Regions from separate parts of the Jeotgalibaca sp. A122 genome, predicted to be linked through region 1. Evidence: a T-box and tRNA genes for the amino acid it is inferred to sense, from the RefSeq annotation. Region 1 holds a T-box; the other holds one or more tRNA genes.
What was found. The T-box of region 1 lies ahead of leuS (leucine--tRNA ligase). A T-box ahead of a tRNA ligase gene usually reads a tRNA of that ligase, here a tRNA-Leu.
Positions count from the first base shown of each region.

Region 2: it encodes a tRNA-Leu, which carries the amino acid that the T-box ahead of leuS (leucine--tRNA ligase) is inferred to sense. The anticodon was not compared.

Region 1 is NZ_JBQPRB010000012.1:30,547-46,048, forward strand. It holds gene ACTU7M_RS10560 (ABC-F family ATP-binding cassette domain-containing protein) at 1-1,714, opposite strand, end outside; gene ACTU7M_RS10565 (formate--tetrahydrofolate ligase) at 1,783-3,456, opposite strand; gene ACTU7M_RS10570 (hypothetical protein) at 3,541-4,545, opposite strand; gene ACTU7M_RS10575 (DUF1538 domain-containing protein) at 4,538-6,040, opposite strand; gene ACTU7M_RS10580 (SDR family oxidoreductase) at 6,146-6,910, opposite strand; gene lepA (translation elongation factor 4) at 7,006-8,832, opposite strand; gene leuS (leucine--tRNA ligase) at 8,949-11,363, opposite strand; T-box leader at 11,429-11,624, opposite strand; gene ACTU7M_RS10595 (LysM peptidoglycan-binding domain-containing protein) at 11,672-13,711, opposite strand; gene ACTU7M_RS10600 (class I SAM-dependent methyltransferase) at 13,876-14,457, shown strand; gene metK (methionine adenosyltransferase) at 14,478-15,502, opposite strand, start outside.
Region 2 is NZ_JBQPRB010000002.1:80,626-96,127, forward strand. It holds gene ACTU7M_RS03025 (cation-translocating P-type ATPase) at 1-101, opposite strand, end outside; gene ACTU7M_RS03030 (NCS2 family permease) at 377-1,840, opposite strand; gene ACTU7M_RS03035 (metallophosphoesterase family protein) at 2,078-2,818, shown strand; gene ACTU7M_RS03040 (Tex family protein) at 2,836-4,998, shown strand; gene ACTU7M_RS03045 (type 1 glutamine amidotransferase domain-containing protein) at 5,061-5,579, shown strand; gene ACTU7M_RS03050 (SprT family protein) at 5,649-6,101, shown strand; gene ACTU7M_RS03055 (hypothetical protein) at 6,120-6,317, shown strand; tRNA gene ACTU7M_RS03060 (tRNA-Leu) at 6,495-6,577, opposite strand; gene thiT (energy-coupled thiamine transporter ThiT) at 6,667-7,242, opposite strand; TPP riboswitch at 7,313-7,415, opposite strand; gene ACTU7M_RS03070 (hypothetical protein) at 7,474-7,782, opposite strand; gene ACTU7M_RS03075 (NAD-dependent epimerase/dehydratase family protein) at 7,871-8,659, opposite strand; gene ACTU7M_RS03080 (threonine/serine ThrE exporter family protein) at 8,804-9,574, shown strand; gene ACTU7M_RS03085 (threonine/serine exporter family protein) at 9,571-10,020, shown strand; gene ACTU7M_RS03090 (YrrS family protein) at 10,092-10,733, shown strand; gene ACTU7M_RS03095 (hypothetical protein) at 10,789-11,016, opposite strand; gene ACTU7M_RS03100 (GNAT family N-acetyltransferase) at 11,032-11,475, opposite strand; gene ACTU7M_RS03105 (transcription repressor NadR) at 11,588-12,106, shown strand; gene ACTU7M_RS03110 (hypothetical protein) at 12,195-12,743, shown strand; gene ACTU7M_RS03115 (DUF1002 domain-containing protein) at 12,818-13,792, shown strand; gene ACTU7M_RS03120 (AEC family transporter) at 13,835-14,749, opposite strand; gene ACTU7M_RS03125 (iron-containing alcohol dehydrogenase family protein) at 14,876-15,502, shown strand, end outside.

The DNA of each region.
Region 1 (15,502 bases):
CTTCGATTCCTGCCCATTCTAACTGTTCACTGTAAGTTAACTTAACTTTTTCTTTTGATTCAGTTATTTTTGGTTTTACCGATTCCAATTTAGATTGAGAAGGTTGATTGAGTTCAGCTTCAACTTCTAAATACTCAGTCATGTTTCCAAAATACAAGAAAGGACCATTCATGCCATCTACGATGAGTAGATTGTCGACTACTTTATCCAGGAAATAACGGTCATGGGATACGACTAAAGCTGCGCCCTGGAAACTTGTCAAATAGTCTTCCAAAACGGTCAGTGTTTCTATATCCAAATCATTTGTCGGTTCATCAAAAAGCAAGACATTGGGTTGATTCATCAGTAATTTCAACAAATACAAACGACGTCTTTCCCCACCCGACAAAGTGCGAATCAAACTTCCATGCATTTCACGCGGAAATAAGAAGGTTTCAAGCAATTCCGTTACACTAACCCGCGTACCATCGGCTATTTTCGCTTCTTCTGCAACTTCCTGTAAGTAATTAATGACACGTTTGTCTTCAGGGAATGGTTCCATAATTTGACGGTAATATCCGATTTTAACGGTCTCACCTATTGTGAGTATGCCCGATTCAGGTTCAACTTCACCAGCCAGCATTTTCAGGAATGTCGTTTTCCCTGAGCCGTTTTTACCTACAATACCGATGCGATCGCTAGCCTGGAAAATATGATTGAAATGCTCAAGCACAATTTTTTCTCCAGCTTTTAACGTGATATCCTCCAATTGGAAAACACGCTTGCCCAGACGGGAGCTGTCAAAATTGATTTCCAACTGTTGATCATCAACGTTCGATCCTTTAACATCTTTTTCCAAATCTTCAAAACGATGAATACGTGCTTGTTGTTTTGTCGTCCGAGCTTTGGCGCCTTTACGCATCCAGGCAAGTTCACTCTTATATAATTTAGCTTGTTTTTCAGTCATTTTTTGCTGAATGGCCTCACGTTCGGCCTTTTGCTCTAAATAAGTAGCATAATTCCCTGAATAGCTCTCAATTTCGCCATTCTTTAATTCCAACATCTGATTTGTAACACGCTCAAGGAAATAACGGTCATGGGTTACTAATAATAAAGAACCCTTATACTGAGCCAAATATTTTTCCAACCATACAATAGCATCCACATCTAAGTGGTTGGTAGGCTCATCCAAGAGAAGTAAGTCAGGCGCCTGCATCAGAACCTGTGCTAAACCGACACGTTTACGTTGCCCACCAGAAAGCTCACCAATTTTTTGTTCGAGATTCTCAAGTCCCAATTTATTCAGTATCGTTTTGAATTGGACTTCTGCCTGCCAGGCGTCATTCGTATTCATCTCTTGTTCAGCACGGGAATAGGCTTCTTGATTGCTGACATTATCGCTGACAGCGGTTAGACGTGCCAGTGCTTCTTCATAGTGGCGAACAGTCTTGATCAAGGGGACGTCGCTGGAAAAGACCGTTTGAAAAATGGTTTTTGATTCATCGAAAACTGGTTCTTGTGGTAAATAGTTAATACGATAGTCATTTGCTTTTTCAATTTTGCCTTCATCAGGAGTGTCTAATTCGGCAATAATACGCATTAAAGAACTTTTTCCACTACCATTCTGACCAATCAGTCCTACATACTCTCCCTCACGGATTGTGAAGGAGATATTTTCAAATAGTTGCTTTATACCGTGGGATTTAGATAATCCAATTGCTTTCAAATCTTTCATATTTAGGTCAACCCTCAATTTCTATCAATTACTGTATTTCCATCCTACAGTATATCGCACCTTGGACTTTAGAACAATCCAACTACGGTTCCATCCTCCAGGACATCCATATTTAAGGCTGCCGGTTTCTTAGGCAAGCCTGGCATCGTCAATATGTCACCGGTCAGAGCGACAATGAAGCCAGCACCAATTTTTGGTACAAATTCCCTAATCGTGATCGCAAAATTTTCGGGACGAGCCAATTTTTTAGGGTTATCTGATAAAGAATATTGTGTTTTCGCCATACAGATTGGTAAATGGCTCCAACCATGTGTATTGAATTGCTTCATTTGTTGACGTGCTTTTGGACTAAAGATGGCTTCGTTTCCACCGTAAATCTCTTTAATAACCTGATTAATTTTTTCTTCAATGGTTGTGTTTGGTGCATCATATAAAGGCGTGAATTGGCTTGCATTATCAGTCGCCTCTATCACGGCCTGTGCTAATTCCAAGCCTCCTTCAGGACCTTTACCCCATACATCTGCAATTTTACAAATTACACCAAGACGTTTACATCCTTCTTGTACCACAGCAATTTCCTCCGCAGTATCCTGGGTGAAGGCATTAACGGCAACAATGACAGGCAAGCCATATTTCTTCATGTTACTGATATGCTTTTCTAAATTAGAGAAGCCTTTTTCCACTGCGGATGGGTCTACCGTGTCTTTCAAATCAGCAACTTTAATGCCACCATGCATTTTTAGGGAGCGTATCGTCGCGACGATGACAACGGCATCCGGGGCTTTTCCTAAAACGGGCACCTTGATATCGAGGAATTTCTCTGCCCCCAAGTCCGCTCCAAAACCGGCCTCGGTTACCACATAGTCAGCTAGTTTCAAGGCCGTTTTCGTTGCAATGACACTGTTGCAGCCATGGGCAATATTGGCGAAAGGTCCACCATGCACGAATGCTGGAGTATGGTAAAGTGTTTGAACCAAATTAGGCTCCAATGCGTCTTTTAAGATGAGTGTCAGTGCACCTTCCATTTTCAAATCACGAACGGTTAGTGGTTCTCTCGTACGATTATATCCAAAAACGATATTCCCTAAACGATGCTTCAAATCCTCCATTGAAGTCGCAAGACACAAAATAGCCATGATTTCACTGGCTACAGTGATATCGAAACCATCTTCACGTGGCACACCATTTGTAGGACCACCCAATCCTACAACGATATTTCTCAAAGCTCGGTCATTCACATCCATAACACGTTTCCAAGTAATCCTTCTCGTATCAATATCAAGTTCGTTTCCTTGTTGGATGTGATTATCAATGAAGGCAGACAATGCATTGTTGGTGGCGGTAATAGCGTGCATATCCCCAGTAAAATGTAAATTTATTTCTTCCATAGGCTGAACTTGGGCAAAACCACCTCCAGCAGCCCCACCCTTCATACCCATCGTTGGGCCCATTGAAGGTTCGCGTAAAGCAATCATACTTTTTTTGCCCGCTAAAGCTAGTGCGTCACCCAAGCCCACCGTCACAGTCGATTTACCTTCGCCTGCAGGCGTAGGATTGATTGCTGTCACCAAAATTAACTTGCCATCTTGTTCATCTTTTAATTTTTCGATGGCGCCCCAGTCAATCTTAGCTTTATATTTACCATATAATTTTAAATCATCAGGGTCTAGATTAATTTTTTCAGCAACTTCCACAATCGGTACCATTACATTTTCTTGTGCGATTTGAATGTCTGTTTTCATCATTGCATCCTCCAAGTGAGTATTTTCCTATATCTTAACAAAAAAAACTCAAACCGGGTATACCCAGTTTGAGGCAAAATACGACTATTCGACAAATAACCCCGTCGTGTTTCCTATAGGAAACACGAACAATACACCCGTTCCTGGGTCATCCAATCGGAATTCTTCGTTTATACTCTTACTGATGGAATAGGATTTTTCTCTTTTTGCTATCATCATAACAAGTTCCTTCTCTGGTTCAATGTCATTAATAAACAGCCTGTGTTCCACAACATGGGAACCTCTGGCATGGAAGATAGTGCCTCCCGTTGAGCCACCTTTTTCAGCCGAAGCAATCACGGCCGCATCTTTCCCAGAAGGAACGATCGCCCAGATTGCATCATATTGATCACCGGAATTCTCATAATTTGTGCCTGATTCCACTAATCTATTTTTAAATAAACCATGAATTTCATTAACATCGAAAGTAAATAAGATTCCCGAATTAGCTTTTTGAAGGTTTAGATTGTTAGACAGTTTTTGCTTTAATTCTGAAACTTTACTCGCCGGAACGAGCATCAAAACAGTCTCTTTTTCATCTTGGGTAGCCAAATTAAATATTTTGCGGGAATAATCCGCTGAGCCATGTGCAGGCAGGATGGTTCCCCCAAAATAAGCATCATCGTTTGTGAGTTCAACGATTTCTTCGCCAATTCCTTTATTGACTACAATACAGACACCAACCACACCGGATGTTAGTTTCGTATCTTCAAGTTGGATTTCCGGTGCTTTATGCGTGATACCAAGACAATGTGACAAGGTAACAGAGAATATGATGCCACTATTACGTTTGTCGAAATTGAACTTTTCATTAAAAGATTGGATGTGTTCTTTTTCTTTTATAGTCGGAACAATAAACAAAAGAATTTCCTTGCTTACTTCCCCCAATTCCAACATCTGAAGGATTGCACTTGGAATGGTACCCCGACCGTGTAAACTCGTATATCTTTTGATTCCAAGTGATTTTGCAAATTGAATAATACGTTGTGCTTTCGTTCGGTTCACAATGACCGCTAACAAGCTATAATTACCATCTAAGTGATTATTCATATATATCTTCCTTTCCTAAGCGAGCATCGTTCTTAGTGCGGAGACGGTATAATAATCCTAATGCCTGGACCGTTACCAATGGTGTCATAGCCACAAGCGCAATAACACCAAAACCATCTGTTAAAACGTTGGCAGATGGGTTGGATTCCGCAACACCCTGGGCAAATGGCAGTATAAATGTAGCAGTCATCGTTCCCGCTGCAACACCGCCCGAATCAAATGCTATACCTACAAAAATATCTGGAACAACAAATGACAATACAATTGCGATAATGAGGCCTGGCAAAAGGATGTGCCATAACTGTAGAGAAGGAATAATAATTCTTAAAATGGATAACCCAACCGCTAACCCAACGCCTAGCGCCAAGCTAAACATTACTGTTCTGGCTTTGATAGCCCCCGCTGTTTCTTCTTCAATTTGGTTCGTCAAAACATGGACGGATGGTTCTGCCGGTATGGTAAGAACACCAAAGATAATTCCAACCGCAATGACCCATAAATTACCTTTTGTTTCAGACAACAGAAACCCAACACTACGGCTGGCATCCATGAAACCAGCATTGACACCAGTCAAGAATAAAATCAAACCAATGATGGTATAGACTAATCCGATATTAATACGAATCATTTGGCGTTTGCTTTTCTTTAAGCTAACGGCATTTAAAATGTAAAAGAGAATCAGGACAGGAATTAATGATAGTAAGGAATCACGAGTTGTTATCGGTAGTTGCTCGATAAAAGCGCCCCACACTCCTGTGGACTGAATCGTCTCAACAGGGATTTCTCCTGATAAATTGCTGTCCGGACTTACAATTCCCATTACTAGTATTCCCAATATGGCCCCGGTTGAGGCAATACCCAACAAACCAAAGCTGTCCGTGTCTTCTTCAAGACCACTCCTTGTGATAGCAGATGCTCCACCTGCCAGTGCCAACATGAAAGGAACGGTAATCGATCCGGTAGTAGATCCCGATGCATCAAAAGCGATGGCTAAAAAATCACCGGAATTAAAAAGAGCCAAAATAAAAATAATGCCATAGATAACTGCTATAAATCTATTCAAGGGGACGCTCTTTAAAATACGATACATCCCTAAAGCTATCATTAAACCAATTCCCAGTGAAACGACGATCACTAATGTCATTTGAGGAATGGCATTATTAGTAACAGCACTTACTTGTTGCGCTAATATATGTAAATCTGGTTCGGCTACAGAAATGATAAAGCCAAATAGAAAACTTCCGATCATAACAATTTTCATCTTATTCGTTTGAATAAGCGCCTGACTCATGTCTTCTCCTATTTTTTCGATACTTATATCGACACCTCTAAGAAATAAAGGCATACCAATCATTATAAGAACAGATCCAATAATAAACCGATAAATTATTTCAGATTCAATCGGCACTACAAAGAAATGTAACAACAAAATCGAAACGATGATTGGAATAATTGAAAGTGATACCTCTCTAAACTTTTCTGTTAACGCGTTCAATTTAACCTACTCCCTTCGAAAATTTCACCCTAGAAGTATAACATATTTTCAACTTTTCGTCTAAAGATTGACATTCAATATTGTTATTTTATAGCGGTGATGGTCTTAAGGAGAATAGCGCCATCCAAATTCATCATGATAAATCATTTGGGTTTTCATCCCACCATCAACGATAAATTCTTGCCCTGTTATAAAGCCTGATTTCTGATCATCCAACAAGAATTCTACCATGGACACTATATCAGTCGGTTTTCCTACCCGTCCTACGGGATGCTGTAAATGGTCACTTTGAGAAAGTGGAAATGATTCACTTTGGTACTGTAAAGAAGAGACGTCAATCCAGCCGGGACTTATAGCATTAACCCGAGCTCTCGTCTTTAAACTATTTGCCAAAGCGTGTGCCAATGACAGAATCGCTCCTTTAGATGTTGCATACGTTTCATTATTTTCCATACTTTGAGAATGACGCGTAGAAGAGAGGAGGATAATACTCATGTCATCCGAAAAATAATCTTGCAGGTGTTTTACTAAATAGTAGGCTGAACCAACATTGACTTGAAATGTTTCCATAAAATCCGCGTAGCTCGCATCACTCTTCAGACCACCTTTGTCAATAGCAGCATTATGGATGATTCCATGAATAATTTCAGTCTCACTTTTTATTAATGAGATAAATCGCTTTAAGTCTGCTTCCTTGGCTAAATCGCCATACATAAAATGAAGATGCGGATCGGAAAGTTTTCCTTCTAAAGCTTTACCAGCTGCTTCATCTCTATCTATTACAAATAAATCGACATTCGTGTGCAGACATTCTACGATTGCACGACCAATGCCGTTTGCGCCACCTGTTAATACAACTGCTTTTTTCATCTGTTTACCTCCTAAAAAAAAGATTAAAGCACCTCGTTGAGATGCTTTAATCTTAGTTATAAAAGTTTAGATATTCAAGTTTGAGCTGCCTGGATTTACTTATCTTCGTCCAACTTAAGAACAGCCATAAACGCTTCTTGTGGCACTTCAACGGATCCAACTTGTTTCATCCGTTTCTTACCTGCTTTTTGCTTCTCCAACAATTTACGTTTACGTGAAACGTCACCACCATAACATTTTGCCAAAACGTTTTTACGTAAGGCTTTGATGGTTGTACGAGCCAGAATTTTATGCCCGATTGCTGCTTGAATAGGCACCTCAAATTGTTGACGCGGGATTAATTCACGTAATTTCTCTGTAATGGCACGGCCACGACTAAAAGCAAAGTCACGGTGAATAATCGAGCTCAAGGCGTCAACCTGTTCGCCATTTAAAAGAATATCCATCTTCACTAATCTACTTGGCTTATAGCCAATCAGTTCATAGTCCAAAGACGCATAACCTTTTGTACTTGATTTTAACGTATCAAAGAAATCAAAGATTATTTCTGCCAATGGAATTTCATAAACAACATTAACTCGAGTATCATCCAAGTAATCCATCGTCATAAAATTCCCACGTTTTTTTTGTGCAATTTCCATTACCGCACCAACATAATCATTAGGTACCATAATTGTTGCCTTCACATACGGCTCTTCAATTGTTTCTACTTCCGTTGCATCTGGTAATTCAGATGGGTTATCGATAGAAAGAGTCGTCCCATCGGTTTTTTGGATGTGATAGATAACTGATGGTGCAGTTGTAATGATATCCAATCCGAATTCACGCTCAATCCGTTCCTGAATTACATCCATATGCAACATTCCCAAAAATCCTGTCCGGAAACCGAATCCAAGTGCTTGCGAGGATTCTGGTTCGAATTGCAAGGATGCGTCATTTAATTGTAGTTTTTCCAACGCTTCTCTTAAGTCGTTGAAGTCAGAAGAATCAACAGGATAAATACCACAATAAACCATCGGATTTAATTTGCGGTAACCTTCCAAAGCTTCTTTAGTTGGATTGTTGGCCAACGTTACGGTATCCCCAACCCGAGCATCCTGGATGTTCTTGATGCTGGCCGTTACATACCCTACATCTCCAACCATTAGATAGTCACGTTTGATAGGTTTTGGAGAAAAGATTCCGACTTCAGTAACATCATATTCTTTGCCACTTGCCATCATGCGAATCTTATCACCAGGACGTAAAATACCATTCTCAACTCGGATATTCAATACTACCCCACGATACGAATCATAGGCTGAGTCAAAAATAAGTGCTTGTAGTGGTTCTTCCAAATCCCCTTTAGGAGCTGGGATTTTATGGACGATTTCTTCTAGTAATTCAGAAATACCGATACCTGCTTTTGCACTAGCAAGGACTGCTTCACTCGCATCAATACCGACAACATCTTCAATTTCCGTTCTGACGCGTTCAGGGTCTGCAGCAGGTAAATCAATTTTGTTGATAACCGGCACAATCTCTAAATCATTGTCGATAGCTAAATAAACATTTGCCAACGTTTGTGCTTCAACACCTTGGGCCGCATCCACAACAAGGACTGCCCCTTCACACGCCGCCAAACTACGGGAAACTTCATATGTAAAGTCGACGTGCCCAGGCGTATCAATCAAGTGGAAAATATATTCCTCACCATCTTTGGCCTTGTATGTAAGTTCTACGGCATTCAATTTAATTGTAATTCCGCGCTCACGTTCCAAATCCATGGAGTCCAATAATTGTGCCTGCATTTCCCGTTCTGCTACTGTGTGGGTTTGTTGCAGAATCCGGTCTGCCAATGTGGACTTCCCATGGTCGATATGAGCGATAATGGAAAAGTTCCTTATCTTCTTTTGTCTTTCTTTCATCTGCTCTAAATTCATATATTTGCTCACTTTCTGGAAACCTATTATTCTAAAATTATACCAAGACTACGAGAAAGTAACAAGCTAACAAAGAGCTACTACCAAAAATATAGGGTAGTAGCTCCTTGAAAAAATTAGTTAGCAACGATATTTACAAGTTTACCGGGAACAGCGATAACTTTCCGGACTTGTTTTCCATCAATTGCTTCTTTCACTTTCTCGTCAGCCAATGCAATACCTGTCAGCTCTTCTTTTGAGGCAGCTGCTGGAACGTTGCGGCGTGCTTTCACTTTACCATTTACCTGAAATACAACTTCAACCTCATCTTCAACCAAGTACTTTTCGTCATAAGTCGGCCAATCAGCTTTTGTTACACTCGTTGTGTGCCCCAATTTCTTCCAGATTTCTTCCGTCATATGTGGTGCAATTGGTGCCAGAACTTGAACAAACCCTTCGATATATTCAATCGGTAAAGCATCTACTTTGTTTGCTTCGTTAACAAAAATCATCATTTGTGAAATGGCAGTATTAAAGTGCAATTGTTCATAGTCTTCCGTTACTTTTTTAATGGTTTGGTGGTAAACCTTATCCAGTTCGCCACGGTTCACTTTAGTAATGCGGTCACGAACATTGCCTTCTTCATCGATGATTAAACGCCATGCCCGATCCAGGAAACGACGGCTTGCTTCAATCCCTTTTTCGCTCCAAGCTGTACTTGCATCCAGTGGTCCCATAAACATTTCATATAGACGTAACGTATCTGCACCATATGCTTCCACGATATCATCAGGATTTACTACGTTCCCTTTAGATTTAGACATTTTTTCGTTGTTTTCACCCAGAATCATCCCTTGGTTGAACAATTTTTGGAAGGGTTCTTTTGTTTTTACGATGCCTAGGTCATAAAGGAATTTATGCCAGAAACGCGCGTACAACAAGTGAAGTACCGCGTGCTCTGCTCCACCAATATACAAATCAACATTTTGCCAGTATTCCATCGCATCTTCTCCAACCAACGCCTCTTCGTTGTGTGGGTCCATGAAACGCAAGAAGTACCATGAGCTACCTGCCCATTGAGGCATCGTATTTGTATCACGACGACCTTTCAAACCTGTTTCTGGATCGGTGACATTAACCCAATCAGAAATGTTTGCCAACGGAGATTCCCCCGTACCACTTGGCTTGATTTTATCCGTTTTTGGAAGTAGCAATGGCAATTCTTCTTCAGGAACAGTTGTCGTTGTTCCATCTTCCCAGTGAATAACAGGAATTGGCTCACCCCAATAACGTTGACGGGCAAATAGCCAGTCACGCAGACGGTAAGAAACTACGGATTCCCCTACGCCTTCTTTTACTAACCATTCATTCATTTGGCTAATTGCCGTTTCTTTATCCAATCCATTCAAAAATTCAGAGTTGATATGTGGACCATCACCTACAAATGCTTGTTCAGAAACATTGCCACCTTCCAAAACCGCAATGATTTCCAATCCGAATTTTGTTGCAAATTCATAGTCACGTTGGTCATGTGCGGGAACAGCCATAATCGCTCCAGTACCATAAGTAGATAGAACATAATCAGAAATCCAGATAGGCATTTCTTTTCCGTTTACAGGATTGATTGCGTAAGCTCCGGTAAATACTCCTGTTTTTTCTTTTGCCAAGTCTGTACGATCCAAATCACTTTTTGTTGCAATGGAATCAACATAGGCTTTCACTTCCGCCGCTTGTTCTGGGCTCATAATTTCTTGAACCAGTGGTAGTTCTGGTGCCATGACCGCATAAGTTGCTCCAAACAATGTATCCGGACGTGTTGTGAAAACAGTGAATTCCTTGTCAGTGTCCTTAATTTTGAATGTGACATTCGAACCTTCAGAACGTCCAATCCAGTTACGTTGCATATCTTTAATGCTATCTGGCCAGTCTACAAGTTCCAAATCTTCCAGCAAACGCTCTGCGTAGGCAGTAATTTTAAGCATCCATTGACGCATTGGTTTACGATATACTGGGTGGCCCCCACGTTCGCTCACGCCATCAACAACTTCTTCATTCGCCAAAACGGTTCCCAATGCTGGACACCAGTTAACGGAAACTTCTGCTTCATAAGCCAAACCTTTTTCATAAAGTTTAGTAAAAATCCATTGGGTCCATTTATAGTAATCTGGATCTGTCGTATTAATTTCACGATTCCAATCATAACTGAAACCTAGTGATTGAATTTGACGTTTGAACGTTTTGATATTATGCGCTGTAAACTCGGCAGGATCATTTCCTGTATCCAATGCATATTGTTCCGCTGGCAAACCAAATGCATCCCATCCCATTGGATGAAGAACATTAAAACCTTGCGCACGTTTCATCCGAGCGACAATATCTGTGGCAGTGTAGCCTTCAGGATGCCCTACATGCAAACCCTGTCCAGAAGGATAAGGAAACATATCCAAAATATAGTATTTTGGTTTTTCTGAGGGCTGTTCCGTTTTGAATGTTTCATTAGCCTCCCAATATTTTTGCCATTTTTTTTCAATCGTATTGTGATTATAAGACATGACTATTCTCCTTTAGTGATCATTTTCTCAATAAAAAAACCTATAGACTTCCCCCTTTGGAAAGTCTATAGGACGAATTTTCGTGGTACCACCTATAATTAGTTCTCTTCATGCCAATAACGCGACGAGACGGTAATGCTTACTCAAAAAATTCAGCATTACAACTTATAGGTGAGTTCAAAAATGTCATCCATGCATTTTCACCGTCCATGCACTCTCTACAGGAATCAATCTCCTACTAATCCTATTCACAGTTTTTTTATTATTTGCCTTATTTTAGCAGATGAAGCAGGTATTTTCAAGAACCCTTACTTGACCCGTAGATTTTGGCCTGGATAGATTGTATTGCTCGTAATATCGTTCCATTCCATCAGTTGTGTTACAGAGATACCGTTGATGCGAGCGATAGTATAAAGTGTATCTCCAGATTTAACTGCATAACTGGTTGTCGAAACTGCCTTCTCAGCTTTTTCTATTACTGGGGTATTAGCCTTCAACACCAAGCCTTGTCCTACAAAAATAATATCGGAAGATAGATTGTTCCACTCTTTTATTTGTGCAACACTGACGCCGGCATTTGTGGCTACTTTATATAAAGTATCTCCCTGTTTAACCGTATAGTTTTGTCCACTTACTGCAGTTTCCACGGGTTGCTGCTCCACAACGGTAGCTTTATTAGAAAACAGTACTTGACCTGGATAAATGATGTCTGAACTTAACTGATTGACACTTTTTAACTGTGAGACAGTCAATTCCAGTTGAGAAGCAATTTTATAAAGGGTATCTCCATTTTTAACCGTGTAACTGGAAGTCGTTGTTTCTTTTTGAACAGGCGGCGTCACGGGCGTTACAGTCTTATTATCCGTTTCAGTAACTGTAGTGGTCGTTTTACCGGTAACTAAAGTTTGTCCTGGATAGATAATATCCGTTGATAAATTGTTTGTCTTCTTCAATTCTGCCACGGTCACTCCAAACTGAGAAGCAATCTTGAATAAAGAGTCACCCTTTTGAACTGTATAGGATTGTTTGCTTTTTTCTTCTTTAGGGGCAGGCACATTATCCTGCGTTGCTGGAATAGTATTTATTTTCGTAGCTTTCAATTGTTGGCCAGGATAAATCACATCTGATTGTAAGTTGTTCACTGATTTTAGTTCAGCGACAGTTACCCCCAAGTTACTTGCAATTTGGAAAAGTGTGTCACCTTTTTTCACGGTATAATCTGACCCACTAACTATAGGTTTGACTGTTTCTTGCCCAGTCGCCGGTTTAGTCGACGTTGCTTGATTGGAAACTTTAAGTCCTTGTCCCGGATGGATAAAATCACTCTTCAATCCATTCCAATTTTTCAGCTGCGCTACAGTCACATTATATGCCTGACTTATTTTCCATAAAGAATCCCCTGATTTAACTGTATATGTTCCACCGTTAGTTGGTGCAGGCGTTGTTGGTGTTTGCGTTTCAGTTTTAGTATCGGTAACTGGAGTTGGAGCTGGGACTGTGCTTACTTTCAAAGACATACCCGGAAAAATAGTGGCGCTGTTTAATTGGTTCCATTCCATCAATTGAACAACTGAAATTCCATGATTACGAGCAATTCCGTACAATGTATCACCTGATTGAACAACATAACTACCAGTCGGCGCTGGTGTAACTGGTTGGACAGGTGCGGTTTCAACTGCCGTGGATGGCGTGTCATATGTTGCCAGCCCATTGGACTCAATAATGCGATTTAATTTACTTGCATATGCAGTATCTGTCGCATAACGCCCAGTCAAATACTGAGTCGCATCCTGATAAGTTGCAGCATTACTTTTCCAGGCTCCGCTATAATACATGGGGTCCCAATTTGTTCCGTTTCGTAATAATTGCGCATAATCTTCCAATGATTCTGCATATGAAGGATATTTACGAAATTCTGCCTGTATTTGGTAATAGTTTTGATTCCCACTATCTTCCAACGTATTCATGGAGACAGTTTCGCCTTTATAGTCGCCTTTAATGCCAAAAAGGTTATGATTAGGAGATTTAGCTAATGTACTTTGACCCCAAGCACTTTCCAGAATGGCTTGAGCCATCATTACGGAAGCATAGAGATCATTTTTATCTGCAATTTTAGTTGCAGAAGGAATAATTGAATTCAGGAAAGGATTACTGGATTGAACGGTTTGTCCTTTTTCTACCGCATCTACTGCTTTTGTTTGCACAAATGGGGCAGCTAACGTAGAAACAAGAGCAGATGCTCCTACCAAAACCATGCTTTTACGCATTGATGCAGAAGCTTTTCTGATTTTTTTGTTTAAATCAGTTGTATGTTTTTTATAAAAAAATTGTTTTCTAGAACTTTCCAATATGGACCACTCCGTTCATATCTTAAATTTAATTTAATTTTTTCTATAATTATCATTATATAGAGTTTAGCTACCAAATTGGTACATATCTTTTAAATGTTACATTTGTAATGTATTTGTAACAAACATGTGGTTATAATGAATATAAAAAAGGAAGTGATTTCATGTTGGAAAAAGCTGTAGACTATAGCCACAGCCTACTTAAAAGCACGGTGAGTCCGGGAGATACCGTTATAGATGCTACCGTGGGAAAAGGAAATGATACTATTTTATTGGCTTCTCTGGTTGGAAAGTCAGGGCGCGTCATTGGGTTCGATGTGCAAGAAAAAGCTATTAGGCTGACCCGAGAAAAATGTCTTTTAACTGGTTTATCAGATCAAGTGACTTTGCACCATATTGGTCATGAAAAAGCAGATGAATTCGTACCGGCTAACACCGAACTTGGTGGAATCATCTATAATTTAGGTTATTTACCAGGTAGCGATAAAAGTATTACCACATTGCTTGAATCAACACTAGCAAGCATCAAAAGATTATTACCGCTGCTACGTGTCGGTAGTTTAATGATTTTGGTTGTATATAGTGGACATCCTGAAGGTGAAACAGAAAAAAATGGCGTATTGAACTTCGCAAAAAATTTAGATCAGAACGAATTCTCTGTTTTACAATACGGATTCATTAATCAACAAAATAATCCACCTTTTGTCTTAGCCATTGAAAAAAGAAAAAACGCGTCTTCATCTTAATTTGATGAAAACGCGTTTTCTTATAGTGAAAGAGCTTCTTTCAATGCATCGACTTTATCAGTTTGTTCCCATGTAAAGTCGCTGTCGTTACGGCCGAAATGTCCGTAAGCAGCCGTCTTTTGGTAAATAGGACGACGTAAATCCAACATTTTAATTATACCAGCTGGTGTTAGTTCAAAAATTTGACGGATTGCAGCGATTAATCTTTCCTCAGAAACTTCACTTGTTCCAAATGTGTCTACTGAAATTGATACTGGTTCAGCTACCCCGATAGCGTAAGCTAATTGAATCTCACATTTCGTAGCAATTTCTGCAGCAACAATATTTTTTGCAATATACCGAGCCGCATAACTTGCGGAACGATCTACCTTAGTCGCGTCTTTTCCTGAGAAAGCACCACCACCATGACGTGCATAACCACCATATGTATCAACGATGATTTTCCGTCCTGTAAGACCCGAGTCACCCTTTGGCCCACCTGTTACGAAACGTCCTGTAGGGTTGATGTAGAATTTTGTATCATTATCAAGTAATTCTGCTGGAATCACTGATGCGATGATTTTCTCCATAACATCATCTTTCAAAGTCTCGTAAGTAACTAATTCATCATGTTGTGTACTCAAAACCACTGTATCGACACGTAGCGGCTTGTCGTTTTCATCATACTCAACAGTAACTTGTGCTTTGCCGTCAGGACGCAAATACTCCATTGTACCGTCTTTTCTGACTTCAGCTAGTCTCTTGGTCAATTTGTGACTCAAACTGATTGGTAGTGGCATTAACTCTTCAGTTTCGTTGATTGCAAAACCAAACATCAAACCTTGATCTCCAGCTCCGATAAGCTTAGTATCTTCTTCAGAAACAACTTCATCCTCACGAATTTCCAAAGCTTTATCAACGCCTAAAGCGATATCGTCTGATTGTTCATCTAACGCTACCATTACCGCTAGGTTATCCGCATCAAAACCGAATTTACCACGTGTATAACCAATCTCTGTAACGGTATCGCGCACAACTTGTTGAATGTTTACATAAGCAGAAGTTG
Region 2 (15,502 bases), on a different contig from region 1:
TCTGCGCTTGTAAGACCTGCTGCAGACGAATCTAATTTAGATAAGACTGTCTGAATGTCTTGAGCGTAGAAAGCTTCGCGTAATTGTTCTTTTGACACAATTTTTCCCCTCTCTTAATTGCATTATTCGTGCAAGATATGAAAAAAGACTCATGCAAACAGGCAAACCTCTTGAAAGAAAGTTTTCCTCATGCATAAGTCTCACTATTTAAGATAACACCAGCAGAATCGTGAAACTTACCCTACTTATTGTTGATGCTACCACAGCCGGAGCTGCTAGTTACTCCCCTATGGAGATATTCGTATCTAACACATACTAGATTATATAGGTTATTTTAAGTGTTTTCAAGCTATAATCCAAAAAATGTTAAATTATCCTAAATAAACGCCATAATAACGTAGTTAACCAAGAATAGTGCTGTCGAACCCCATAGGATAGGGTGTATTTCGCGTGTTTTTCCTAAAGTCACTTTTACAATTACAAAGAAGATAAATCCAGCTGCGATACCAGTTGAAATATTGTACGTTAAGCCCATGAATACTGAAGCAAAAAACGCAGGTATAGCTTCTTCCAAGTCAGTCCAGTTGATGTCCTTGAATGAAGACATCATTAATACACCAACGATAATGAGTGAAGGGGCAGTTGCTGCAGCCGGGACAATGCCAATTAAAGGTGCGAAAAACGCACTAACAATGAATAAACCAGCAACAACGACTGCTGTAAGTCCAGTACGGCCGCCAGAACCAATACCGGCAGCACTCTCCACAAAGGTTGTTGTGTTTGAGGTTCCGAATATTGAACCGAAAATTGTGCCGATGGAATCAGCGAATAATGCTTTATCCATTTTAGAAGAAAACCCTTGACCTTCTTCAAGAGCTTTTTCATCATCATATGAGAAAATACCAGAACGACGTCCAGTTCCGATAAACGTTCCAATAGTATCGAATGTATCTGAAAGGCTAAAAGCAAAAATGGTCATCAGTACTAAAGGTAGACGAGATGCATCAGAGAATAGTGAGAGTAAACCTTCACTCCCGAAAGCCGCACCAAATGTTACACCGAGTTCATCAATAGCTGCCCCTAAAGAGTTAGCTGCCATTACTTCAGAAGAGACTTGAACAACGTTCATTGGAATCCCTACTAAAGTTGTCGCAATAATCCCAATCATGATTGCACCACGGACATTCTTTACCATTAAAACAATTGTTAAAATGACACCAAATAAAGCTAGCAATGCATCTGGCTGGGTAAAGTTAACAAGGGCAGGGACGATTCCACCACCTGTAATAACAGTTCCAACGCCACCTTCATATGCCGCTTGAGCAGCATCATAGGGTGCTCCGTTTATTGAAATCATTGAACTTGCGTCAGATGTGAAATGTAACCAACCAGCATTTTTCAAACCGATATAAGCAATAAAAATACCGATTCCGCCACTGATAGCATGTTGAAGAGATTCTGGAATGGATTTAATAATCATTTTTCTGACTCTTGTTACTGTAATCAAGACATTGACTATCCCACAAAGGAATACCATAGCCAATGCTTGTTGCCATGAGAAGCCCAGTTGGAAAACAACTGTAAATGTAAAGAAAGCATTTAATCCCATACCAGGAGCCAAGGCATAAGGAACATTTGCATACAATCCCATAACTAAAGTACTAATTGCTGCAGAAATAATGGTAGCCAGGAAAACTGCTTGGCTGGGCATACCTGATAAAGCTAAAATGCTTGGATTAACAAAAATGATATATGCCATTGCAAAAAATGTAGTAAATCCCGCTAATATTTCAGTTGAAATGGTAGTCCCGTTTTCTTTCAACTTAAAAAACTTGTCCATGATAAAACTCCTTTAATAAAATTTGTTTTGTGCTGAAAGAATAAATGCGTAAAGTTCCTCTATACATAGCACAGAGGTAATTATAGCGGATAAAAGATATGTATACAATATTAAAATATTAACAATAAAATATCATAATTTGATTAATGTTCGGTTTTTTATCCATTTAATTAAAATGCGCCGTACGAATCCCCTAAATGTGGTAAAATGTAACAAGGAAAGACGGGAGGTGTCGATGTGAAAGAGAAATTATTCGTTATAGGTGATTTACATGGTGAATATGAGATGCTCAAAGAATTATTGAAGAAATGGGATAGAAACGACCAACAACTTTTATTTATAGGTGATTTAGCTGATCGCGGTCCCAACTCCAAATCATGTATTGAATTAGTGCAGTATCTCGTTCAAAATGAAGGAGCCATATGTCTAACAGGCAATCACGAGCAGATATTTTTGAATTTTTTGCGTCACCCCGACAGTTATTTCGGAAACTATCTCATTAACGGTGGAGGGAATACTATTTCTTCCCTATTGCCAGATTTGAAACAGAGTCGCGCTACACCAGAGGAAATAGCTGCTCTAGTTAAAGAACACTATCCAAAGCTAAAAAACTATATTGAAACACTTCCGCTCTATTACGAATGGCATGATTATATCTTTGTGCATGCTGGCGTTGATTTATCTCTTGAAGATTGGAAAAATACCCAGGCATCAGATTTTTACTGGATTCGGGAACCCTTCCATCACGGTTCTAATAAAACCGGAAAAACGATTGTGTTCGGCCATACGCCGACGCCGATACTGCATCAAGACAGTTCAAATTTCAACGTGTGGATGTCAGACAATAAGATTGGCATAGACGGAGGAGCTGTGTACGGAGGCATTCTTCATGGTCTCGTCTTTGATGAGGGTGGTTTAGTGGCACATTATGGTATACAAAAAACAGATGAAACGCTTCAAACGATAAGTTTCAAGTGAAAGGAACTCAAGGTCAAATGGCAGAAAACGAAAAAGTAATTCCTTTATTAAAAAAAGAACTGAAAACATATAAAGGCGGGCAAATAGAAGCAGTATTGAAGTTATTGGCAGATGGCAATACTGTTCCTTTTATAGCGCGTTATCGGAAGGAAATGACTGGTTCTTTGGATGAGGTGCAAATTCGAGAAATCGAAGAACGTCACCACTATCTAACCAATCTGGAAACACGTAAAGAAGAAGTGATTCGAATTATCGAAGAGCAGGGAAAAATGACTCCCGAACTTCTAAAAGAAATTGAATCAGCTGAAAAAATGCAAAAAATTGAAGATTTATACCGTCCTTATAAACAAAAACGTCGAACAAAGGCAGCAATTGCAAAAGAATTAGGATTGGAACCTTTAGCTGAGTGGTTATTGACATTCCCGGTTACGGGCTCAATCTCAACTGAAGCACAAAAGTTTTTATCCCAAGATGTCCCGACAGAAGAAGCGGCCATACAGGGTGCCCATGAAATTATTGCAGAAAAAGTGAGTGATGAACCGATTTTTCGTGAAAAAATTCGTGAATTCACGCGTCGTTTTGGACAAATTGTAAGTACGGTCAAAAACCAAGAAGCAGATGAAAAAGGGATTTTTGAAATGTACTACGAATTTAGCCAAGCCATTAGTTCTGTTCAACCCCACCGCATGCTGGCAATTAACAGAGGGGAAAAAACAGATATTCTTAAAGTGGCTTTTAAGGTAGACACGGATAAAATATATGGCTATCTAGAGTCAAATCTCATCAAAAATAAAAACAGCATCACAGCCTCCTTGGTCAAAGCGGCATATGAAGATAGTTACCAGCGCTTCATCGCCCCCGCCATCGAAAGGGAGATTCGCAATGAATTAACAGAAACTGCTGAAGAGCAAGCCATTTCTGTATTTGGTGAGAACCTTCGTAATTTATTGCTACAGCCGCCAATGAAAGGGAAGGTCGTCATGGGCTTTGATCCAGCTTACCGGACGGGTTGTAAGTTGGCGATTGTTGATGAAACAGGGAAAGTATTGGCGAAAAGCGTCATTTATCCGCATAAACCAGCTTCGCAACAAAAAATGAAAGAAGCTGGTCCTGCATTTAGAAAATTGCTTACAGATTATAATGTAGAAATGGTTGCAATCGGTAACGGTACAGCCAGCCGCGAGTCGGAACTTTTCGTTTCAGAACAAATTAAATTACTGGAGCAAACAATTTATTACGTTATTGTCAATGAAGCAGGTGCGTCTGTTTATTCAGCCAGCGACATTGCGCGCCAGGAATTTCCGGATTTCCAGGTTGAAGAAAGAAGTGCCGTCAGTATTGCGCGTCGTTTGCAAGATCCGTTAGCTGAGTTAGTCAAGATTGATCCGAAATCAGTGGGTGTGGGGCAGTACCAACATGATGTTTCGCAAAAACGTTTAACAGAGAGATTGGACTTTGTCGTTGAAACAGCCGTTAACCAGGTCGGAGTCAATTTGAATACGGCCAGTGCTCCATTACTGCAACACGTCTCCGGTTTAAATAAAACGATTGCCAATAACATTGTTTCCTTCCGTGAAGAAAATGGTGCTTTCACAGGGCGGACCCAACTGAAAAAAGTCCCCCGTTTAGGACCAAAAGCTTTTGAGCAGGCTGCGGGCTTTCTGCGAATTTTGGATGGTAAAAACATTTTGGATAATACCGATATCCACCCGGAAACATATGCAGAAGCTAAAGCAGTTCTGGAATTAGCGGGTCTTACTCTTAAAGAAGTGGGAACGGATAAGGCAAGAGAAGTTTTGGCTAAAATCGATCAAAAAGAAACGATTAATGCGACAGGTTTAGGAAGAGAAACGTTGCATGATATAATCCAAGGACTGACTAAACCAGGCCGTGATTTGCGTGATGATATCTCACAACCTCTTCTTCGCCAAGATGTATTATCTATGGAAGACTTAAAAGAAGGAATGGAATTAGAAGGAACCGTACGGAATGTTGTCGATTTTGGAGCATTTGTTGATATCGGTGTTAAACAGGATGGACTCGTACATATTTCCAAACTAACACATAAATTTGTCAAGCACCCGACTGATGTTGTTGCGGTAGGAGATATTGTCAAAGTTTGGATTGAGTCTGTTGATGTTAAAAAAGGACGAATTGCTCTAACGATGTTAGCCAAATAATTTGTTCCACCTATTGATGTTTGTTAGACTTATACTATCAATAGAAAGGGGATAAATAAGAAATGCCAAAGAAAATTGCTGTACTTGTTACCAATCTATTTGAAGATTCCGAATATACGTCTCCCGTTCAAGCTCTTGAAGAAGCGGGGCATACAACTGTCTCGATCGAACACAAAGCTGGCAATGTTGTCAAAGGAAAAAAAGGCGAAGCTGAAGTCACGATTGATAAAGGGATTGATGAAGTCAATCCAGCCGATTTCGATGCTTTATTAATTCCTGGTGGGTTCTCGCCCGATTCGCTTCGTAAACATGAAAAGTTTTTAGATTTTGTACGCCATTTTGATACCGGGCATAAACCAATCTTTACCATTTGTCATGGTCCACAGTTAATGATAAATGCTGAAGTTGTGAGAGGTAAGAAAATGACATCGGTAAGTCAGGTCGGTATCGATTTGAAAAACGCAGGGGCTATTTGGGAAGATAGCGAGTTAGTTATCGATGAGAGTGGCTTGATTACGAGTCGCACACCCGAAGATTTGCCGGCATTCAATAAAGCGATTGTAAAAGCATTAGAAGAATAAATGAAAGAGTTACGGCAGTCCTGAAATAAGGACTGTCTTTTTCTGGGATTTAGAAAGGCTGAATGAAGCATGAATCAAATGATGTTACAACAACTAGTTGAAGATATTTCCTTAAAATATTTTTCCCGTCCGTTTTTACACCAAGCAACTTTCAACCCACGTTTGAAAACGACCGGGGGGCGCTATCTATTACGTAGTCATAATCTCGATTTCAATAAAAGGGTTTGGGAATTATATGGAAGAGAAGAGTTAATTTCTGTTATAAAGCACGAACTTTGTCATTACCATTTACATTTGGAAGGGAAAGGTTATCGTCATAGGGATCAAGATTTTAAGCAGTTATTAGCTGCGACAGGTGGTAGTCGCTACGTGAAGGATTTACGCTCTGAACTTGAAAAAGAAAAATTGCTTCATTATATGTGTTCAGATTGTGGGCAAATGATCCCAAGGAAAAAGAAAATAAATACCGCTAAATATGTATGTGGACGATGCAAAGGAAAGTTGACTTTGAAAATAATGTGAAACATGGGGATGAAGAGGATGGACTATTCCAAAGAAGAGCTGCTCGAAGCAAAAAGACAAATTGCTTCGATATTACATAAATTGAGGGAAACGTTGAAGACACTAAAAGCGAAAGAAAATAGCGAAAGATACAAATCACAAATTACTTTGGCTAAACGGCGAATAACGGCTTTCGAAATAGCAATAGATTTGATCGAGAAGGAATTAAAGACCTAAGGTAACAAAGAAACCAGGAACAGGTTTTGATAACAGTCTGTACAAGACTCTGTAAAATCCAAATAGTTGTGCATTTTTTTACTTACACTGCAATTTTTTTCTAACAGTTTTGTTTTCGCAAACAATTATTTATACAAAAAAAGCCACCCGATTAGGTGGCTTTAATAATTTATCGTATGCGGCCAAGAGGACTTGAACCTCCACGGGGTTGCCCCCACCAGCCCCTCAAGCTGGCGCGTCTGCCATTCCGCCATGACCGCGCAACTATTTCAGTATAGGTCTGAAAACGATTTTTGTCAACACAAAAAAACGTGTTCCAACGATAGTTTGTTGGAACACGGAAAATTTATTAATAGCCTAGTTTCTTCGTTTTAGGCAGGAATAAAGTAGGCGTGGTGCGAACAATGACCAACAATACAACGACTGTAAAAGTAGCTGTAGCAAAGGCACTGGCACCATTCATAACGATTGAATAAAACCAAGGGCTCCATCCTTCTGGTGCGTATTGCCCCCAGAAATAATAACCAGCGATTGTATGCCAGAAGAATCGAGCTGCGGTTCCGACAACAGAAGCGAGAACTATATATAGGCTAGCGCGAAATTTATCATCTGACTGCATCATTTTTTGTGTTTTGCTGGACCAAATTCCGGCAAACCCACTGAATCCGAATGCAACAAAATATTCAATAAAACCTTGCAGAGGAGTCAGGATGTCTGCATTTGCGACAAAAATATGCATGATTCCCCATAGAAAACTTGCTACCATACCGGGAACAAAGCCACGACGTAGGGCATATAAGATTAGTACAGGCTGGCCAACTGTAATAGTGAAGCTCGGACCAATCTCTAGTGGGACGAACGATAACGCCGTAGCTAAGGCTGCCATTATTGTGGCTTCAATCCAGACATTTAAATTTTTTGACATAAAAAAATCTCCTCCTTATTGTAGAATGGAACTAACCTACTACAAAGGAGGAGAAAACAATTATTAACGTGTTCTCAACTCACACAATCCCTACGCTCGCATTAACGAAACAGGTTCAGAGGGTTAGAATTCTCATTCAATCTCAGCCGTTTCCGGCTCCCCTTTGTGATAAGTGTCCTATTCAATTGTATATAGCTTACCATAGCCGATAAAACAATGCAACACAATCGTTTAATCTGTACTATTTTCTAATGTACGATTAAATTTTTCCTCGAAATTTTTTTTCTTGCGGAAATTGATAATAAAGTCGATGAGGGCACCTGTAAATAACCCGATTCCAAAGCCCCAATTTATTTCATTAAATAAATAACCGATGATCAAGCCAGCGAACATCCCGATTGTTGAGAATGTATACGAATTAACGTGTTCAGTTTGTTTAGTTTCTGTCTCTTTTTTATAATTACCCACAGAAGGGTGGATAATAGATGTTTTCGTTTGGATATTTTTTCGTTGGATGTTAGATCCTTTTTTCTTTGCCAAAAAAATCTCATTCCTTTTCTAATGTATTTATTTGCTAGTATAACAAATAAAGTTGCCTTGCCGCAACGTCAGAAAGGAACCTTCCATCTTATTCTTCGCCCGGTTCCATGTCGACTGAATCTTCTTCCTTGAAATCCAATACACCATCTTGAAGCATTTTGAAGGCATCATCTTTAGGTGTATAGCCAATGTCAAAATGCGCCTGGGAAATATCCATGCGCGGGAAGCGATTGTTCGAGACGCCATTGACCAATAAGAAAGGTTCAGCCAATTCGGCTTCCAGGCAGCAATCGATTAGATGGCACATGTCTCTTTTGGACAAATATATGGCAAGTCCGTCCATATCTGTTACACCGGGTTCAATTTTACTATCAAAACCGCCAATTCTGATTCCAATCGCTTCTTGCTTGGAAGTATAGGCATGGAAACTAGCCAATGCTTCCATGTATACTTTTGAAACACCATATGCATCTGCCGGTTTTGGATAATCTGATGTTTTTACTTGAACATTTTTAGGATATCCCATAATTGCGTGCACGGAGCTGGCAAAAATAATGCGTTTAACGTTGCTTTTTATAGCCGCTTCGAATAAATTATGGGGAACTTTATAATTTAAATCGAGTAAGGTACCGTAAAAATCTGCTTCAGGACTAGGATCACCGGCCAAATGGATAACGTACTCAATATCAGTCAACAAGTCATTCCAATTTTCTGGTTTGACTAAATCGATATCCAAATAAATGAGTCCTTCGAGTAATGTATCAGACAAATTAGTAAATTCGACATCAACTAAAGTTAGTTCATGATTTGGTTTTAAATATTCGGTTAATACGGTCCCTATATTCCCGTTAGCACCAGTAATCAATATTTTAGCCATTTTACATACCTCCTGCACGTTTATAGACTAAATTTATAAATATAGAAATTAAATGTCAATTAAAAGCCATCGAAAATGAAAGAAAGTATTCAACTTTTAGGATATACTACATTCACACATAAAATACCGAGGGGGGACCGAGTAATGCCGAATATGGATTACGAACTTTATATGGATACAGCGGTACTCGCTGGGAAAATAATGCTGGAAAGCAATGCAGAGACGTATCGCGTGGAGGAGACTGTTACACGAATATTGAATCTAACAGAATTAAAAATGATTGATGCCTTGGCGCTTACAACTGGATTGATAGCGACTTTGGATAGTCCGGAGATGGATGCCATAACTGTTGTCAAACGAATCAGTGTGCGCAGTACGAATCTGGGAAATATTACCAGAGTCAATGATATTTCACGTCGTGTGACTAGTGGGGTCATTACAATCGAAGAGGCTTATAAGCAACTGAACGATATTAATGGAAAAACGTATAATGAATTATTTCAATCGATTGCCCTTATCGGGTTTATCCAAGCGATTGCCATTATGTATCAGGGCGGATGGACAGAATTTACAGCTCTCATTCCCATTTCAATAGCTGTTGCTTTTATTCGCTATTATGGTGGCCGTTGGCGTGTAACATCTTTTATTATTGACATGGTCGCAAGTTTCTTTATTGCCCTGCTTACTTATTTTATTGGGACAAGCGTTTCAGTTCCGATTTCTCAAGATATTATGATAATTTCTGCAATTATGCCTTTATTGCCTGGTACGGCCATGACAAACGGGGTGCGGGATATATTCCGAGGAGATTATATGTCCGGAGGGGCAAAAATACTTGAAGCATTCTTAATTGCTGTTTTTGTGGCAATGGGGATTGGTTTTGGATTAGTTTTAGGAGGGAGATTATTCGGATGATTACGATAATTTTTGAATCACTCGTTGCTTTTATTGCCGATGTTTTATTTGCGGTACTGCTGCAGTCTCCTAAACGCTCTCTCTTCCATATCGGTTTAACGGGAGCTCTGGGATGGTTTGTATATTTGATTAGTTTACAGTTTTTTGAAAATGTGGTTGCGACTTTATTGGCAAGTTTGACCATAGCTCTCTTTTCGCAATATTTTGCCCGTATTTTGAAAACACCCACGACTATTTATTTTTTACCTGCATTTTTTCCGCTTGTACCGGGGGAAGGGATTTATCGAGCTGTTTTTTCCTTTATTGAAGGCGATTATAGTAGCGCCACGGTTTATTTAAACGGAGCTCTACTCGTGTCGGGCGCAATTGCTGTTTCCATATTTTTGGTTGATTCGATGTTTAATCTTCAAGCACGCCTGAAAGTAATAAGTTTATCAAAAAAGTAATCATGTTGTAATCAAATTATTAAACGGTAGTAAACTAGTAATGGTAAGATATTCGTTAGGAGGCGAGTTTTTTGTCAGATAAAATACAATCTCGTGCACAGCGAAATAAACACAATAAAAAAAATAATGGTCGTTCTGATTTAGTATTGAAATTATCTATTGGTTTACTTGTTCTTGCTATCTTTATATTACTGCTGGAATTAATTTATCCTGGATCAAACGGGGCAAACGAGAATGATTTAGCCCTTGATTCCAAACAATCTGAATCTTCAATGATTATTCAAGAAACAGAATCTGAAGTAGATTCGGAATCATCTGAGGAATCGGTGGAATCAACTGAAAGTAAAGAATCTGAATCGAAAGAATCAGAGGAATCAGAAGTACGTGAAGTGGCATCCAACGATCCAAATGTTATCAAAGCATATGTTGGAGATTGGGCACCTATCGGAACAACGCAAACCGGGACACATGTGACGAATTATAACGACGGAAGTGCGGATCGCATTGAAATAAAGCAAGCAACTGCTCAAGCCACAGGCATCCCTGAGGGGGACATGGTTGAGTATTGGATTGGAAACGACGGGGACCAGCGTGTTACCGCAACAATTATGCAAACTTCAACAGGACGTTTTTATAAAGCTTATCTCACCTGGGTTGACGGCAAGGGTTGGCAAGTGACCCGCTATGACGAAATTAAAGAAGTTGTACAATGATAAAAAGAGGCGAACCCATTGGTTCGCCTCTTTTTGACTGTGAAGTTTTGTTAAATCAGTTCTCTTGCTCGTACCGTAATTCCATCTCTTTCATTTCAGTGAAGCTAACTTGGTCGAGTGTTTTTGCTGCAAGAAACAGATTAAAATCGTCGCGCGCTTCGTGATCTGCGGCATCCCACACGGCGAAGTCTGCCTCTTCATTTTCGTCCCATTCCAAGTCTTCTTGAAAAAGCAACATACTATCCCGCCATTCACGATACGCTTCGTATCTCATAGAATCCATAATTACCTCCATCATCTAGCGAACAATAAAAACCATCTCATTTTCGCGTTTTTCTATATTTGTAAATCCCCGCATGAAACCAGCAGATTCAAGGGTTTTTCTACCGATTAAATCCCCTGTTCCAATAATACAACGTATATGTTGTATATGATTCAAGCCGTCGACATATGCAATAAACCTACGCAAGGCTTCTGTACCGAATCCTTTGTTTTGGTGCTGCCAAGCCATCATAAAATAGGGCAAGTTGATTGAATCACCAGTTTTTGAAAACTCGAATACCATAAAGCCGACAACTTCCTCTCGCTGGTTGATAACTAAAGGTATCCGTATATCAGGTGCAACATAAGCCTTGGCTATTTCTTCTGCCACAGTGGGTAATTTTCCGGCTTGCCAAGCTTCCATTTTAAGACTGAGTACTGCATCAAGGTTTTCCTCTGTTAGATTGGTTAACTTCAGCATCTCAACGATCCTTTCATATTGCTATTTTACTTATTATAGTAGAGAAGGTAGGAAAAGTCAGTGGTAACGTGATAAAATATAATTAATGAATTTCTGGAAAAGGGGGATATTGATGAGTACTGTGGCACGAAGGCAAGAGATTTTAGAATGCCTCAAACGGGTTGAGGTGGCTGTGAGTGCGAGGAAATTGGCAGAGCAATTCAATGTCAGCCGACAAGTCATAGTGGGGGATATAGCATTATTAAGAGCAGAGGGATATGATATCTTATCGACTCCAAGGGGTTACCTCCTCCCAAGGAATGAGGAAGAAACTTATCTTTATCAAGGTAAAATTGTCTGCTTGCACACCGCTGATCAAACGAAAGAAGAACTCCAGATCATAGTTGATAATGGGGGACAGGTGTTGGATGTCATCGTAGAACACCCATTGTACGGAACGATCTCGGGAAAATTAAGAATTGCCAATCGTTTTGACATTAAAGAGTATTTAAAAGAAGTGAAGAAAAATGAATCAAAAATGTTAGCTTCATTGACTGGTGGAATTCATACACATACCATTCAGTGTAAAGATAAGAAGACCTTTAACCGTATTAAATCTGAACTCGAAACAGCAGGGATTTTATATGGTTGACTTTTTCAATGAAAAAACTATAATCAAAAAGGTAGGTGTCAAGACACCTGTTTTGACATAAAATTGTGATGAAGGGTTTTGATGTATTTTGAAAAATAGACAACGTACCAGAAAAATTACTATTGCAGCGTTATTGATTGCAGTAGGAATACTTATACCGATGATTTCTCCCTTGAAAATAATATTGGAACCCGCTTCTTTTACTTTAGCAAGCCATGTAGCTACTTTTATCGCGATGTTTATTTCCCCCTATGTAGCTGTTGCAGTTGCGATTGGAACTGCGTTTGGTTTCCTTTTAGGTGGATTCCCGATTGTTGTTACCCTTCGAGCAGCGAGCCATTTAATTTTTGCTTATTTAGGAGCAGTGTATTTATCTAAACACCCAAAAACTATGGCAATCACCAAAAATAGATGGATTTATAGTTTTTTAATTGGAATTTTACATGCATTATGTGAAGTGCTGGTTGTATCAGTTTTTTATTTCGCAGGCAATTTGTCGACCGCTTATTATGATCAAGGCCTACTTATTTCTGTTATGGGGCTCGTCGGTGTAGGTACGGTCATCCATAGTATGGTTGATTTGGAACTTGCTAGAATGGTATGGCGTGCTGTACCGAGTAAAACTGTCAAAGCTTAATGGTAAATACATCCTAGGTTGGATGTCTATTAAAACAATAAAGATTACTCTTATTGTTATAGGAGGGTGAATAAATGAAACATTTAAAAAAGTCGCTTGTATTATTAACTACTACTGTAACGCTAGGTGCTACGGGGACACTGGACCCTAAAAACGTATTAGCGAGTGAATCAGGAATTGATACGACTGTAATCAATGAAAAGTGGGGCAAACCCACCTTTGTCTATGGCGGGGGTCTGTCAGAAGTTCAAATAGAAGAAACAGCGGAATTATTAGGTATCGAAGTCATGGACAATGTTAATAGCATGGCTGTTACCGGTGAGGACCTGGCTAACTATTTAAATGAAGGTGCAGCCGACACATCAGTGATGATTTCATCTGTTCTTGTCCAGAAAGAGGATGCCGGTGAAGGTGTTGAAGTTACAATCCAAACACCTGACAATATCACTGAAATAACTGAAGAGCAATACACAAATGCCGCTATTACGGCTGGTGTTGCTGATGCAGATGTGATTGTTGCAAGTATCAGCCGTGTAACCGGTGAGAGTGCCTTGACGGGTATTTATAAAGCGTTTGATGCCAATGGTGAGAAACTAGATCAAGATCGTATGGAAGTTGCCCAGGAAGAACTGGAAACGACAAATGCAATTGCTCAAGAAAATGCTGCGGACGAAGGCTTTGATACTACCCGTTTGGATCAAGCTATCATTGAAATCAAGCAGGAATTGGCTGATTTAAAAGACCAGGTTGGCGAATTGGCTACTAGAGAAGATATTGAACGCATTATTAATGAGGCGTTGGCAAACAATCAACTTGAAGGCTATGTAACGCAAGAACAATTCCAACGGCTGCTTGACTTGTTTGAAAAGTACCAACAAACATCCGCGATTGACTCACAACAAGTGAAAGAACAATTGCAGGATTTGTCTAAAAATGTTCAAGGTAAAATCTCAGATTTAGTCTCAAAAGCTGAAGACAGTGGTGTCATTGACAAGGTTGGTAATTTCTTCAATGAAATTTGGCAAGCAATTCTCAATTTATTTAACTAGGATATGAAAAAAGCGTTCTGCATTTTTGCAGAACGCTTTTTGTTATAAGGCATAGACTATTTCCGCTAATTGCAGCATTAAAGGAATCGTTATGATAGAAATGAGCGAAGTTAAAACGACTATGCGTGCTCCATACTCGTAGTTTCCTCCGAATAAACGCCCGAGAATTGCTGTGTTCGCTGCTGCTGGGGCAACGGAAGCAATCGTCATGACAAGTTCTACTTCGCTATTATTTATAGGCAACAATTTGATGATGATAATGGCCAGTATGGGGGTAATCACTAAGCGCATAGCTGCTGCTTTATATGAAGTCCTATTAGTGAAAATTTCTTTCAATTCGCTATTAGCCAGAAAACTACCGATAATAATCATTGCTAGAGAAGTATTCAGGGCTGCAACGCTATTAACTGCTTTCCACATGAATTGTGGAAGTGGCAGTTGGGTGATGTATATAGATAGGCCAATTAAAGCACCAACCATACCAGGATTGGTGAATACTTTTCGTAAACTCATGGAACTACGATCCCCAGAAATTAAAGCACGGCCATAAGTCCACTGAAGGATATTGTTGCACATAATATAGGCCGACATAAAAAATACTCCTTGTGTACCGATTAAAGCTGTAACAATGGGAATACCAAAGAATCCAGAGTTAGAAAAAGTAACACCATACTTTGCCGTGCGATCTTCTTCGTCGAATACAAAGTGATTTAATAAAATACGACTCGTAATTGTTAGGACAGCGGCAATGATAGCCCAGCCGAACAATTTTAATCGGTTGAAATCAAAGTCAGCATTAAAGGACGCAATCATCGATGCGGGCATCACATACATGGATAAAAGAGTAGAAATTTGTTTCGCGCCATTTCCGTCGATGACTTTTCTTTTAACCAAAGCAAAACCAAAAAGAATGAGTATCAGCATTGTTAACATTTGCTGTAATAATATCGTGAACATGAGTTAATGAATTTCTCCCCTCTGAAGTTAAAGATAATTACTATCTTACCATATTATTTTCTACCTTTTCGACCAAATTAGATTATAATGAGAATACTTTATATGACATTCGGAGGGAAAATTTATATGACTGATTTTTTAACGATTCACCCTGGTCCGCAAGAATACATTTGTGCAGAAGGTGTCTTGGCTAGTTTGCCAATGCGGCTGCATAGGATTGGGATTACTCGCATCCTTATCGTACATGGGACTATATCATGGAAAAAAGCACAACCATTCTTGGAGCCGTTGTTAACTTCAGATATTAATATAGAGGAATACCATTTTATGGGCGAGGCAAGTGAAGAGGCAATAGCGGCAGTATCAAAGCGTGCCACAGAAACGGGAGCCGAAGCCATTATCGGCTTGGGTGGTGGTAAAATTCAAGATACAGCCAAATATGCAGCCTATCTCTCTAATTCATTACCATTCATTGCTATCCCTACACTAGCGAGTAACTGCGCACCATGGACTTCAGTTACTGTTGTTTACCATCCAGAGGGGAGCATGTCTGGTTTGGAAGTCTTACCAGTCCAAGCAAAGATGTTATTGATCGAACCAGCATTGGTTATTAATTCCCCTAAAGAATATTTTATCGCAGGAATGGCAGACACTTTGGCGAAATGGTATGAGTCAGATGTCATCTTGTCGTTGCCTGGGAACCAAATGAGTCCCATGTTACTTATGGCACGTAGAGCAGCAGAACTTTGTCAG